3 regions of the Rhizobium sp. SVR5-9E genome follow, and region 2 is predicted to be linked to each of the others. Evidence: riboswitches for the same ligand, from Rfam matches in the RefSeq annotation. Region 2 holds a riboswitch; each other region holds the start of a gene.
What was found. Region 2 has a riboswitch for thiamine pyrophosphate ahead of thiB (thiamine ABC transporter substrate binding subunit). Riboswitches for the same ligand answer to the same signal wherever they lie in the genome.

Region 1 (4,877 bases), on a different contig from region 2:
GCTGCAGGCTGGCGCAGCATGGCTTTGAGTACTCGCATCAGCCAACCTCCGGCAATGGTTCGGCGCCGCCGAGAATGAACGCGGCGATCTGCTCCATCGGCAGGCGCCGGCGCATGGCGCAATCGCGCAGGATCGCATAGGCGCGTTCCTCGTCGAGCCCGCGGGCCGTCATGAGTTTCTCAACGGCGGCATGGACCAGCGGACGAAGCCGCACGCGCTCTTCCAGATATTGCAGCCGTTCGGCATTGTTCTTGCGCTCCTGATAGATGGAGACGGCCATGACGAGCGCGGGATAGACGGCCGATGTTGCGATCGGCTTGGCGATGATTGCTCCAGCACCTTTTTCGAGTGCCCAGGCAATGCGGCCCGGTGCTTCGGAACCGAGCAATGCGACGACCGGGCAGGCCGGATTGGCGCCCGTCCATGGCAGGAGGTCGTCCCAACCCTGATCGGCATCGACAATCACGATCTGAGGGAGTTCGGCGGCGGAAAGCGGAGCCCACTGCAGCGTCGCGCGAATGCCAAGCAGGCGCAGTTGCCGGATCAGCCTTTCGGTGTTGCCATCTTCGCGGTGGATAATCGCGGCATGCCAGCCTGTAAAATTAGGGGTCTCTCTCATGACACCACCCGCAGCTTCGGCGGCGCCTGCTTGTCGCGCCTGGTGAGATAGGGGTCGGCGGCGAGCGGCGGGCGCGAGGCGATGACATCGAAGCCGTTGTTGGGATTGATGCGGCCGAGATGGAAGGGCAGCGCCGCATGATTGGTTTCGGGATCGATCGACAGCGCGCCGAATAGCGTCGGCCAAGTATTGGCGTAGAGTTCTCGGCGTACCGACGGGGGATCGTCGCTGCCTGCGGCGAGGATAGCTTCGGTGCAGAGCTTGACGGCTGTATAGGCACTGGCAAAGACGCTCGAGACGCGCCGTACACGGCCATATCGCTGAGCGACTCGGACTTTGAACGCGGCGTTCTCCGGCGTACCAAGATTGTCGAAATAGGAAGCGGCGCAAAGCTGCCCGACTGCCGCGCCGGCCGCGATTTCATCCAGCTCGCATTCCATCAGGTCGCAGCTGACGACCGGGCAATTTTCAGCACGGAATGCCGGGTCGCGAACCCCAAGCTGTTTGATGGCCTCCAGGAAGGCGTAACTAGAGGGGCCGATCAAATTGTTGAGAATGAAGCTCGGGCGGCGCTGCTCGATGTCCGCGACGATGCGCTCGACAGCCGTTTCCTCGAGTGGCAGGTAGCGCTCGCCGAGAACCTCGCCGTCGGCATTGCTGATAAGTTCGCGGGCGAGACGGTTCATCTCCCAGCCCCAGACGTAGTTCGCTCCAACGAGGTAGGGGCGGGCGCCGAATCGCGGGATGAGATGGTCGAAAAGCGGGATCAGATGCTGGTTCGGACAACCGCCGACATAGATGACATTCTCGTTGGCCTCGAAGCCCTCATAGGGGCACATGTACCAAAGGAGGCCATCGTGTTTTTCCACAAGCGGAATGACTTCCTTGCGGGCGGCAGACGTGATCGTACCGACGATGTGGCGGCATCCGGCACGCAGCAGGTGGCGGGCGCCTTCGAGATAGGCAGAAAGATCGGCGTGCGGATCGAAGAAGACCGGCTCGATCGTTTGCCTGCCTGCCGCGGCGAGCTCCTCCATCGCAAATTCCGCGCCGTCGCGCGCATCGCGGCCCATCGACCCGTAAGGGCCGGTCGTGGAGAAGAGGATGCCGATCTTCAACGTTTTATCCATGCGGAATCCAAAAAACAAAAAACCCCACGACGCGGTCCCATCGGTTGATGGGGCGTCATGAGGCGAAACTGCCCAGCGACTATCGAAGTCATGTAAGCGCGGAGGCAGTGCCTAATCCACAGGCGTGAATAAAATACCGGCAGTTCGGCTTGTCAAGGGCAGCGAGAACACGACTCATGGTTTTGTTGTCGAGGCAGGCAAGATGTTCCATTCGTCTTGACACCAGCGGCGCCCGATCCTAACCTTCACGCATTCACCAGGGGGGTCCCGGCAAGGGGCTGAGATACTGCTGACGTGCGCAGTGACCCGTTGAACCTGATCCAGTTCATACTGGCGTAGGGACGGTGCGAGCGCTCGAAAGGCTTTGGATTCCGCCAAGGAATCCGTGCCGGCGTCTTTCCATCATTCCGGCTGAGGACTGGGTCTCCAAATCGCAACTTGGAGCCTCAAACCATGAATATTGCCGCAAAAATTCCCACCCCGACCGTCACAACCGGCCCGCTGCCGGCATCGCGCAAGATTTACGTTCCGGGGGAGATTCACCCCGATATCCGGGTGCCGATGCGCGAGATCAGCGTTCACCCGACCTCGGGCGAGCCACCGGTCACCGTCTACGATTCCTCCGGCGCCTATACGGTCGAGGGCGCCGATATTCGCATCGAGGAAGGCCTGCCACAGCTTCGGCGGGACTGGGTCCTCGCCCGCGGCGACGTCGAGGCCTATCAGGGCCGCGATGTGCGCCCCGAAGACAACGGCTTTGCCAAAGGCGAACGTTTGACGCCCGAGTTTCCCGCCAAGCGCCAGCCGCTGCGCGCAACGAATGGCAAAGCGGTCACCCAGCTCGCCTATGCGCGCGCCGGCATCATCACGCCGGAGATGGAATTCATCGCCATCCGCGAGAACCTCGGCCGCAAGGCACAGAAAGAGGCCATGGTGCGTGATGGCGAGAGCTTCGGAGCCCATATTCCGGATCACGTCACGCCGGAGTTCGTCCGCCAGGAAGTGGCGGCAGGCAGGGCGATCATTCCCGCCAACATCAACCATCCGGAATCCGAGCCGATGATCATCGGCCGGAACTTCCTGGTGAAGATCAATGCCAATATCGGCAACTCCGCCGTCACCTCGTCGATGGCGGAAGAGGTAGAAAAGATGGTCTGGGCCGCGCGCTGGGGCGCCGATACCGTCATGGACCTTTCGACCGGCCGCAACATTCACAACATTCGCGAATGGATTATCCGCAACTCGCCTCTGCCGATCGGCACCGTGCCGCTCTACCAAGCGCTGGAGAAGGTCGAAGGCATTGCCGAGGACCTGACCTGGGAAATCTACCGCGACACGCTGATCGAGCAGGCGGAGCAGGGGGTCGACTACTTCACCATCCATGCCGGCGTCCGGCTCCACTACATTCCGCTCACCGTCAACCGCGTGACCGGCATCGTCTCGCGCGGCGGCTCGATCATGGCGAAGTGGTGTCTGCATCACCACCGCGAGAGCTTCCTCTACGAACATTTCGAAGAGATCTGCGATATCTGCCGCGCCTATGACGTCTCCTTCTCGCTGGGCGACGGCCTGCGCCCGGGTTCGATTGCCGACGCCAACGATGCCGCGCAGTTCGCCGAGCTCGAGACCCTTGGCGAACTCACGAAGATAGCCTGGGCGAAGGACTGCCAGGTCATGATCGAAGGGCCCGGCCACGTGCCGATGCACAAGATCAAGGAGAACATGGACAAGCAGCTCGCCGTCTGCGGCGAAGCGCCCTTCTATACGCTGGGGCCGCTGACAACCGACATCGCGCCCGGCTACGACCACATCACCTCCGGCATTGGGGCGGCGATGATCGGCTGGTTCGGCACGGCGATGCTCTGCTACGTTACGCCGAAGGAGCACCTTGGCCTGCCGGATCGCAACGACGTCAAGACCGGCGTCATCACCTATAAGATCGCCGCCCATGCAGCCGATCTCGCCAAGGGGCACCCGGCCGCTCAGGTGCGCGACGACGCGCTGTCGCGCGCCCGTTTCGAATTCCGCTGGGAGGACCAGTTCAACCTCTCGCTCGATCCCGAAACGGCACGTTCCTTCCACGATGAGACGCTGCCGAAGGAGGCGCACAAGGTCGCGCACTTCTGCTCGATGTGCGGCCCGAAATTCTGCTCGATGCGGATCTCGCATGACATCCGCGCCGAAGCGCAGAAGGAGGGCTTGGACGCTATGGCGGCTCGCTACCGGGACGGCGGCGATCTCTACATGCCGGTCGATGGCATCAAGCCTTCGGACGGCTGACATGCGCATGCTTGTCAAAGGGGCCGGCGTTGCCGGCCTCACGGTGGCCCATGAGCTTCGCACCCGCGGAGCCGAGGTTACCGTGTTCGACCAGTCTCCGGGATTCCGCCGTGCCGCATCGTGGCTGGCCGGCGGAATGCTGGCGCCCTGGTGCGAGCGGGAAAGTGCGGAGGAAGCTGTGCTCGTGCACGGCCTCGACGCAGCCGACCGGTGGGATGCGATACTGCCGACGGAAGTTCGAAGGAACGGCACGCTCGTGGTGGCGCCCGCGCGCGACCAAAGCGAGTTGCAACGCTTCGCTAGCCGCACTTCAGGTTACGAGTGGCTTCGTGAAGAGGATATTGCCTCGCTGGAACCGGCGCTTGCCGGGCGCTTCAGGCAAGGTTTGTTCTTTTCCCGCGAAGCGCACCTCGACCCGCGCCGAGCGCTGACGATGCTGCGAGAGAAACTGACGATGCAGGGTGTGTCGTTCGTCGGCGAGTGCGCTGACGAGCGCGGCTTCGACGACTGTGTCGACTGCACCGGCGCTGGGCAAATCGGAAAGACGGAGGGCCTGCGAGGCGTCCGCGGCGAAATGCTCTACCTCCAAACCCATGAGGTGACGCTCGACCGTCCGGTTCGTCTCCTGCACCCTCGCATTCCGGTCTATGTCGTCCCCCGTGGCGGCGGGCTTTTCATGATCGGTGCCACGATGATCGAGACCGAGTTCGATGGTCCGGTCTCGGCGCGCTCGTTGATGGAATTGCTGAACGCCGCCTATGCGCTGCACCCCGCGTTTGCCGACGCAACGGTTGTCGAAACCGGCGTCGGCATCCGGCCCGCCTTTCCCGACAACTTCCCCCGCGCGA
Region 2 (4,877 bases):
CGAAAGGAGCCGCTGTCCGAGCGGGGTCAAGACGACGATGATGCGCCGCGCGTCTGCCTGGGACGCTTTGCGGCGAAGCACGTTGCGGCTGACCATATCTGCGACGATGCGGCTGGCACGCGACGGATCGATGCGCAGCATCTCGGCGATGGTACCAACCGTGACTTCGCCGGTCGTCTGGGTCCGGCGGAGCGCGTCGAGGACATCGAGGTGCGAGAGTTCGAGACCGGGCGCCACACTCTCTATCGCTAATCTTCCGATCAGCCGGCGGCCGGTCATCAGGCGCAGGCGAGTCATGCTGCGGCCTATGCGCGGCACGCCGATGGCATCCGGCGAATCCTGGTCGAGTTCGGCAGGTCTGGTCATGGTTTCATTCATTCGCAAATCATAACAGAGCTTGTGGCAGATGAGAATATGCAAATGTCACTCATCTGTCATTGACATTTATATGCTAATAGCACATAAATTTGCTAATCAAAGCCAGAAAGTTTCCTCATGAATATGCAATTAGCGCCCGCACCGCTCGTGACCGATCACCGGCGGCGGCTCATCCTCTTCTTCTTTTTAATGATCTCCATGTTCATGGCGATGCTCGACAATCAGATCGTATCCACGGCGTTGCCGACGATCGTCGGCGAGTTCGGCCATCTCGAACGCTTCGGCTGGATCGGCTCGGCCTATTTGCTGTCGCTCAGCGCCGTCATGCCTGTTTACGGCAAGCTCGGCGATCTCTTCGGCCGAAAATATGTGATGATGGCGGCGATTGCCTTGTTCACCTTCGGCTCCGCCGTGTGCGGTTTGGCCGTCTCCATGAATACCCTGATCGCGGCGCGCGTTCTGCAGGGGCTCGGCGGTGGCGGCATCATGGTTTCGATCTTCGCCGTCAACGCCGATCTCTTCGAACCGCGCGAACGGGCCCGCTACCAAAGCTATTCCAGCCTCACCCTGATGGCCTCCAGCGCCATCGGACCGGTGCTTGGCGGCATGATGAGCGACCTTTTCGGCTGGCGTTCGATCTTTCTGGTCAACGTGCCGATCGGGTTTGTGGTCCTCGTGGGCCTTGCGCTCATGCTGCCCTACCGCAAGCCGCAGCGTCGCCCGAAAATTGACTATGCCGGCGCCATCCTCTTGGCGCTGACGACCACCAGCATCGTGATGACGGCCGATGGCAGCGAGCTTTTCGGCTCCCTCATTTCGCCGCTAAGCCTCGCCATTGTTGGGTTCGGCATCGTCTGTGCCATTGCCTGGATCTTCGTCGAGCGCCGCGCACCGGAGCCGATCGTTCCCTTGACCCTTTTTCGCAATCCCGTCTTCAGCCTGCTCTTGGTGATCTCCGTTATGAGCGGCGGCATAGCAATCGGCATGGTGAACTACTTTGCCCTCTTTCTGCAGACGACGACCGGCCTCTCGCCCTCGCAAGCCGGGCTGCTCTTCGTTCTTCTGACGACTGGGCTGGTCTGCGGCTCGCTCTCCGCCGGGCGCATCATCTCGATAACCGGGCGCTACAAGCCCTTCGCGATTGCGAGCTTCAGCTGCAGCGCGATTGCCTTTGCTCTGATCTCGCAGGTCCATGCGGGAACACCGATTGCCTTGATCGGCGCGATCCTGGCGCTGCATGGCATCGGCATCGGTCTTGCTCAGCAGGTGCCGGTCATCGGGGTGCAGAATGCCGCGCCGCCGCGTGACGTTGGCGCGGCGACTGGCTCGGTGACACTGTCGCGCATGGGGGGCGCGTCGATCGCAATTTCGATCTACGGTGCAATCATCGCTTCGCAACTCTCCAATGCCGGGCAATCCATTCCAGGGGTTGCCAATATCACGGAGCTGACGCCGAAGATGCTGGCAGCCCTCCCCGAAGCAAGCCGCCAAGCCGTCGCCGATGCCTATGCCGCCGCTTTCTCGCCGCTCTTCATGACCTCTTGTGCCATCGCCCTTATCGGCCTTTTGGCAGCGGTCATGCTAAAGCCGGTTCAGCTCCCGCGCGCGGAGAGCAAAGCGGCAAATTCGACAGCGGCCGCGGAAGCCGCCGAATAGTTGCAAGGGCGCCCTTCGCCCTTGTCATAAAGCCTTCATGGCGATACATCTGCCGACGCTCTAACGGGGTGCAGGATGTCCGCAAGGACACCCGGCTGAGAGGCTTACAGCCAACCCGCGGAACCTGATCCGGTTAACACCGGCGGAGGGATTAGACGCGTGACATTCGGCAACGCCCTTTTCCCGCTCAAACGAAACCAAGGAGGAGGCGCGCCATGTCCGGCCGCACATCGATCATCGCTTCGCTGACCGCAGCATTCTTCGCCGCGACACTCGGCTTGACGGCCGCTCACGCTGCGGAAAAGACGCTCACCATCTATACCTATGAAAGTTTCACGTCCGAATGGGGACCGGGCCCGAAGGTCAAGGAAGCTTTCGAGAAAACATGCGGGTGCACGATCAATTTCGTCAGCGTCGCCGATGGCGTCGCATTGCTTTCGCGTTTGAAGCTGGAAGGCGCCTCAACCAAAGCCGACGTCGTGCTCGGCATCGACACCAACCTCATCACCGAAGCCAAGGAGACCGGCCTCTTCGACGCAAGCGGTATCGATGCAAGTGCGCTGAAGGTGCTTGGTGGCTTCAAGGACGATGTCTTCGTTCCCTACGACTACGGCCACTTCGCCATCGTCTACGACACCCAGGCGATCAAGAACCCGCCGCAGAGCATGAAGGATCTGGTCGAGGGCGATCCTTCGCAAAAGCTCGTCATCGAGGATCCGCGAACCTCCACGCCGGGCCTCGGCCTGCTGCTCTGGGTTAAGGCCGTCTATGGCGACAAGGCGCCGGAAGCCTGGGCTAAGCTGAAGAACCGCATCCTGACGGTGACGCCTGGCTGGTCGGAGGCTTACGGCTTGTTCACCAAGGGCGAAGCTCCGATGGTTCTCTCCTACACCACGTCTCCGGCCTATCACATGGTCGCCGAAAATACCGATCGCTATCAGGCCGCTGCGTTTTCGGAAGGTCATTACATCCAGATCGAAGTCGCAGGCCTGCTGAAGAACGCGCCGCACAAGGATCTCGCCCGCGACTTCCTGAAATTCATGGTGACGCCCGGCTTCCAGGATACGATCCCGACGAACAACTGGATGATGCCGGTTTCCGCCACCTCCGCGCCGTTGCCGGATGCCTTCGATAAACTCGTCAAGCCCTCCAAGACCTTTCTGATGAGCCCTGACGAGGTTGCCCGGAACCGCAAGGTCTGGATCGACGAGTGGCTTACGGCCATGAGCATGAACTGATGCTGCAGACCGCGGCCGAGCGACAACGTGCATTGACCGGCGGGGCGGTCGGCCTCGCCGCCATCGGGTTGTTCGTCGGCCTCGCAGCGTTCTCGTTGCTTCTTGCCGGTGGCGGATCAGCCGTCGCCGGCATTCTTCTCGACCCGTATATCCTCCGGGTGCTGCGCTTTACAGTGCTGCAGGCACTGCTTTCAACCGCGCTTTCCATCATCCTTGCGATCCCGGTCGCACGCGCGCTCGCCCGCCAGCCGCATTTTGCCGGCCGCATCTGGATCATTCGTCTGATGGCGGTCCCAATGGGGCTGCCCGTGCTGATCGGCGCGCTGGGACTGATTGGCATATGGGGCAGGCAGGGGCTGCTGAATGCGCTGCTGATGCAGCTTGGACTTGCCGAACCCGTGAGCATCTATGGGTTGACCGGCATTCTCCTCGCTCACGTCTTCTTCAATCTGCCGCTTGCCTGCCGGCTGATGCTCGCCGGTCTCGAGCGAGTACCATCGGAATACTGGCTGATGGCAAGCAGTCTCGGCATGCGCCCGCCTTCAATCTTCCGCTTCATCGAATGGCCGGCGATCCGCCCACTCATCGCCGGGATCGCCGGGCTGATCTTCATGCTGTGTGCCACCAGCTTTACGTTGGTCCTGACCCTCGGTGGCGGGCCGGCCGCGACGACGATCGAGGTTGCGATCTATCAGTCGCTGCGCTTCGATTTCGATCCTGGCCGCGCAATCGCTCTGTCACTCCTGCAGATCGCGCTGACCGCGATGATCCTCGGCGCAATGTCCTTTGTTCCGCCCGCCGCGGATGAAGGCTTGACCACAGGGAAGGACATCAAGCGGCTGGATGGCGGGAGCGCAAGAGTGACCGACGCCCTGATTTTATTGATTGCCGTGCTCTTTCTCGGCCTTCCGCTCGTCTCTGTCATCACGGCGGGGCTGCGCGCCGATCTCTTGAAGCTGCTGAGGGAACAGATCTTCTGGCGGTCAGCGGGAATGAGCTTCGCGATTTCGCTTTCGGCGGCTTTGCTCTCCATCATCCTATCGATGGCCATCATTCGCGCCCGGCATGCCATCGCCTCGGCGCGGCGCCGCGGCGTTGCCAGCAAGTCCTTTTTCACAGCCATGGGCAGCGCCTCGGCGATGATCCTGCTGGTGCCGCCGGTTGTGCTCGCGACCGGATGGTTCATGGCACTTCGACCCTTCGGCGATGCGTCGCGTTTCGCGCCGCTGATCGTCGTTCTCATCAACATGCTGATGGCACTGCCCTTTGTCATGCGAGTGCTGGAGCCGGCCTATGTCGTGCACCAGCGCCGGACGCAGAAACTGGTGGCAAGCCTGGGCATTACTGGCACCGCGCGATGGAAACTTATCGATTGGCCGGGGTTGAGGAAGCCTCTGCTGACTGCGCTGTCATTCGCCATGGCGCTCTCGCTCGGCGATCTTGGCGCCGTTGCGCTCTTTGGCTCCGAAGGCTTCGTCACATTGCCTTGGCTCGTCTATAGCCGCATGGGTAGCTACCGGACGAACGACGCCGACGGTCTTGCATTGATCCTCGGCATGATCTGCCTGCTGCTGACCGTCGCCGGAACCGCGGGGCAGTCAAAAC
Region 3 (4,877 bases), on a different contig from region 2:
AGAACGTAGAGTTTCGCGGCGGTGACGAGTTCTTCGTAGGACCTTCCCCCCAACACGAGCAGTATGATGAAATAGGCATAAAAATATTGCAGAACGACGATAAGCCCGCGATCCGGCGCTGGGCTTGCGATGCTGCTTGCCATCAGTCCTAGAAGCAGCAAAGCAAGCCCGAAGCACCAAACCGCTGTACTCTGTCTGCCGAGGGAATCGATCGCGATATGCCCGTTTATGGCGGCAAACGAGAAGCAAACCAGGAAAGCCAGGTCAGCGACGGTGAAATATACGTAATCAGTTCGGAAGTAATTCATCGAGCAGAAAAATATCGCCGCGAAAAATGCATATGACTCGATAGACCGGGAGAATGACGCGCCTGTAGGCTGCTCGTGAGCATATGTGGGCTCACTGAGTTCGCCAGCCGATGTAACATCATTTGAGTTCATCGCTAACTCCTCCGCCGTCCAGACTATTCTAAATTACCTGAGAGCGAAGTATCGTCACCTAATCGGGTTAGCCCCGATCACTTCCGAAAAATGTCAGAACGCCATTCCCTGTGAGGTTGACACGCGGCGCATCAATGCATGTACCATTAAGCACAAGTTGCGAGACGCAGGCTTCACGGCCTTTAAGCAAGCCGGAGAGGGCCACCACGTGCTAGCCCAGCAGGGCATCTCCGCCTTGGTGCCTGGCTAGGCCTCTTGTTTCGCGTCATTGGAGCCTGTTTTCATAACACGGAGAGAAGAATATGTCGCATGACCACGAGCACGGACCTATCGACTGGCGCGAACAGGGGGTGAAGGTGATTCCGGGTAATTCGCTCGATCCGAATACGGCGCAGACACCCGGCATGAACCGCGCGGCCGCGGTCAACCAAGCGCGTGCCGGTGCGGAAAAAATCTGGGCCGGAACGGTGACAATTCATGCCAATGCCAAAACAGGCCCGCACCATCACGGCGATCTCGAGAGCATTATCTATGTCGTCAAAGGCAAGGCGCGGATGCGCTGGGGCGAGAATCTCGAGTTCGTCGCAGAGGCCGGCCCCGGCGATTTCATCTACGTCCCGCCTTATGTTCCGCATCAGGAAATCAACGCCAGCCGCGATGACATGCTCGAGTGCGTGATTGTCCGCTCCGGCCAGGAGCCCATCGTCGTGAATCTGGACATCGAGCCTGCGGAAAAGCCCGAAGAGGTGCGCTGGATAGACCCTGTTCACAGAACCTGAATGTATCGGGCTCTCTCGCAACCGGACTACGCAGCCAGCGCTTCCGTCAATCCGACAGCCCTGGGCCATATTGGTGCCGGCTCCACGTTCACAGAGCAGGCATGCACATTTTCGAGGTGACAGCCGGGCGTTTGTCTGCGATGAAGATCGCAGTGAGAGACAGGGGCGTTCGTTGCAAGACGGGCTGAGAAGCACCCTTCGAACCTGAACCGGATCATGCCGGCGGAGGGAGTCGCTCGGAGCCCCTTTCTTCTTGTTGGCCAGGCTCCACGCGTCTTTGCCCCGTCGGAAAAGGGGCAAAATGCAGACACAAAACTCGCCTGGAAAACTCCTTGCAGCAATGCGCGCTTCGGCGCCGCTCGTTCATTGCATCACCAACTATGTCGCGATGAATATCGCGGCCAACGTTGTGCTCGCCGCAGGCGCCTCCCCCGCCATGGTCCATGCCGAAGAGGAAGCCGGCGAGTTTGCCGCGATCGCCGGCGCGCTGACCATCAACATCGGAACGCTGTCCGCGAATTGGCTGAAGGGTATGCAAAATGCGGCCAGATCGGCGGTAGCAAACGGCAAGCCTTGGGTTCTCGATCCGGTTGCCCATTATGCAACCGGTTTCCGCCGGCAAGCCGTGGCGCTGCTTCTGGACCTGAAGCCGGCGATCATTCGAGGTAACGCGTCGGAGATCATCGCGCTCGGCGGCGGCGAGAGCCGCGGCCAGGGCGTCGACAGCCGTGACCCGGTCGAGCAGGCGGAAGAGGCCGCGCGCAGCCTCGCCAGACAATACGGCAGCGTAGTAGCCGTCACCGGAGCGGTCGATTTCGTCACCGATGGAACGAGGGCCTGTCGAATTGCGGGCGGATCGCCACTGATGCCACAAGTTACGGCTCTCGGCTGCTCGCTGACCTGCCTCGTCGGGGCCTTCGCCGCGACGGTCCCTGATGAACCTTTCGACGCCACCGTGGCGGCGCTCGCCAGTTTTGCGGTCGCAGGCGAAAAGGCTGCAGCCCGGGCGGACGGTCCGGGCTCTTTCGGATGGCGTTTCCTTGACGCGCTTGCTGGGTTGGACGCTGCGACGCTTGATGCGGAAGCGCGGGTGACGGCGGCATGAAGCGCTTCGATCTTTCTCTCTATCTCGTTCTCGATCGAGACCTTTGCGCCGGCATCGGCATGGTCGAAACGGCCCGCGCCGCAGTTTCCGGAGGGGCGACCATCGTACAGCTTCGGGACAAACATGCCGCTACGGCAAGCATGATCGAGACCGGCAGGGCACTGAAAGCGGCGCTTACCGGAACGGGCGCGCTTTTGATCGTCAACGACGACGTCGAAGCCGCAATTGCGATCGGTGCGGATGGACTGCATGTCGGCCAGAACGACATGCACGCCCGCAACGCCCGTGAGCGCATTGGCCCATCGATGATCCTTGGTCTTTCGGTCGAAACCGAAGAGCTGGCGGCGGCCGTCGATCCCGCGATCATCGACTACGCCGGCATAGGCCCTGTCTTCGCCACATCGACCAAGCCGGATCACGAGCCGCCGATCGGCATCGACGGATTGGCGGCGCTGGTGAAAGCCTGCCCCGTACCGGCAGTCGCGATCGGCGGCCTCAAGGCGAGCCATACCGGTCCGGTCCTTGCGGCAGGGGCCAAGGGCCTCGCGGTGGTTTCCGCCATCTGTGGGATGCCCGATCCGCGGCAAGCCGCTGCCGGCATTGCCGAAGCCATCAGAAAGGCAGGCGCATGATCTACAACGTTCTTTCCATCGCCGGCTCCGACCCTTCGGGCGGCGCAGGCATCCAGGCTGATCTCAAGGCCTTTTCTGCGCGAGGTACCTACGGCATGGCCGTTCTGACGGCGTTGACGGCGCAGAATACGCGCGGCGTTTCCGGCGTCCATCTCGTCCCGCCCGAATTCGTCGCCGAACAGATCCGCATGGTCTTCGCCGATGTCCGCGTCGATGCTGTCAAGATCGGCATGATTGCCAATGCGCCGATTGCCGAAGCTGTCGCCGATGCGCTTTCGCCGCACCGCGGCGTTCCCGTTGTCCTCGATCCGGTGATGATCGCCAAGGGAGGTGCGGCCCTGCTCGACGTTACGGCGATCGACGTCCTCAAGAGCCGCCTTCTGCCGCTCGCAACGCTGCTCACCCCCAATCTGCCTGAAGCGGCAGCCCTTCTTGGAGAGAGGCCGGCCGAAACCCGTGAGGCCATGGCGCTGCAAGCGGAAAGGCTTCGCGCCCTCGGCCCCGCTGCCGTTCTCGTCAAAGGCGGACATCTTGAGGGCGCGGAGAGCCCCGATGTGCTCGCGAGCGAAAACGGCATCACCTGGTACGAGGCATCGCGGGTCCCTACGAAGAACACCCACGGCACCGGCTGCACGCTGTCGAGCGCGCTTGCCGCCGAACTGGCAAAGGGTGCACTGCTGAAAAATGCCGTGACCACGGCCAAGCACTACCTGGCTGAGGCCGTTGCTTCGGCAGATTCGCTTAGCGTCGGCGAGGGTCACGGTCCGGTTCAGCATTTTCATCAGCTCTGGAAGTAAAAGGATATTCAAATGAGCCTGCCGATCAGCGAGCAGACAGTCATCGTCACCGGCGCCGGACGCGGCTTCGGTGCCGCAATCGCAACGGCTTTCATTCGCGAAGGCGCAAAGGTTGCCGTCAATTATCGCGCCAGCGGAAAGGAAGCCGAGACGCTTGCCTTGAAGCTTGGCAGCCGGGCGAGAGCATTCCAGGCGGATGTCCGCGATGCCTGCCAGGTGAAACAGCTCGTAGACGACGTCACTGCGGCCTTCGGCGCGCCGACGACGATCGTTCACAACGCACTCGCGGACTTCAGCTTCAACGGCGATGCCCGCCCCAAACTCGACCAGATCACCTGGGAGGGGATGACCTCGCAGCTCGACACCGCGGTGAAAGGCGCGTTGAACCTCATTCAGGCCGCCCGTCCAGCGATGGCTGCCGCGGGCTTCGGCCGCCTTGTCACGATCGGCACCAACCTCTTCCAGAACCCGGTAGTACCCTATCATGACTACACGGCCGCCAAGGGCGCATTGCTTTCGCTGACGCGGACGGCGGCGGCTGAGCTCGGACCGCTCGGCATCACGGTGAACATGGTTTCCGGGGGGCTGTTGCGCACAACGGATGCAAGCAGTGCCACCCCTGGGGCCGTCTTCGATCTGATCGCAGCGAGCACGCCGCTTCGCCGCGTCACGACACCGGAAGAAGCGGCCGATGCGGTCCTTTTCTTCGCAAGCCCCTGGGCACGCGCCGTAACCGGCCAAAACCTCATCGTCGACGGTGGACTTGTCTTCGGCTAGAGCGCCTGCATACCGCCGGTCTCGCACTCTTGCTTGAGAGGACGCCGATCTTCCGGCGCGGCGCCAATTGGGCGGCGCGCTGAACCCGCTGGCTTCCAAGGGAAACACTCCCGCTGATGTGATCGAAGATGCAGGAACAAACGGGCCGTTTGTGATATTCTCGCCGGGTTGATCAACCTGGGAGGAATTTGATCATGCGCACGATCATCGCGGTGACTTCGATTGTCTTTCTCGGCATAGCTGGTCCCGTGTTGGCGCAATCCAATACGGGCATGGATTATACAGGCCGCTTCGACGGCACTCCCCCTCTCGGCACCTCGCCGGAATACGACTCCATGAATCGGCTC

Region 1: linked by a shared signal. The riboswitch ahead of thiC (phosphomethylpyrimidine synthase ThiC) and the one ahead of thiB (thiamine ABC transporter substrate binding subunit) in region 2 are both predicted to bind thiamine pyrophosphate.
Region 3: linked by a shared signal. The riboswitch ahead of thiM (hydroxyethylthiazole kinase) and the one ahead of thiB (thiamine ABC transporter substrate binding subunit) in region 2 are both predicted to bind thiamine pyrophosphate.

The regions. Positions count from the first base shown of each region.
Region 1 is NZ_JBNDHS010000001.1:218,454-223,330, reverse strand. Features, by position in the region: gene ACPYOJ_RS01015 (ABC transporter permease) at 1-38, opposite strand, end outside; gene ACPYOJ_RS01010 (ANTAR domain-containing response regulator) at 38-619, opposite strand; gene ACPYOJ_RS01005 (transporter substrate-binding protein) at 616-1,749, opposite strand; TPP riboswitch at 1,998-2,109, shown strand; gene thiC (phosphomethylpyrimidine synthase ThiC) at 2,203-4,029, shown strand; gene thiO (glycine oxidase ThiO) at 4,031-4,877, shown strand, end outside.
Region 2 is NZ_JBNDHS010000087.1:5,271-10,147, forward strand. Features, by position in the region: gene ACPYOJ_RS27495 (MarR family winged helix-turn-helix transcriptional regulator) at 1-378, opposite strand, end outside; gene ACPYOJ_RS27500 (MDR family MFS transporter) at 496-2,034, shown strand; TPP riboswitch at 2,089-2,202, shown strand; gene thiB (thiamine ABC transporter substrate binding subunit) at 2,250-3,272, shown strand; gene thiP (thiamine/thiamine pyrophosphate ABC transporter permease ThiP) at 3,272-4,877, shown strand, end outside.
Region 3 is NZ_JBNDHS010000067.1:12,942-17,818, reverse strand. Features, by position in the region: gene ACPYOJ_RS24570 (O-antigen ligase family protein) at 1-143, opposite strand, end outside; gene ACPYOJ_RS24565 (cupin domain-containing protein) at 743-1,219, shown strand; TPP riboswitch at 1,371-1,467, shown strand; gene thiM (hydroxyethylthiazole kinase) at 1,521-2,324, shown strand; gene thiE (thiamine phosphate synthase) at 2,321-2,956, shown strand; gene thiD (bifunctional hydroxymethylpyrimidine kinase/phosphomethylpyrimidine kinase) at 2,953-3,753, shown strand; gene ACPYOJ_RS24545 (3-oxoacyl-ACP reductase) at 3,766-4,530, shown strand; gene ACPYOJ_RS24540 (hypothetical protein) at 4,725-4,877, shown strand, end outside.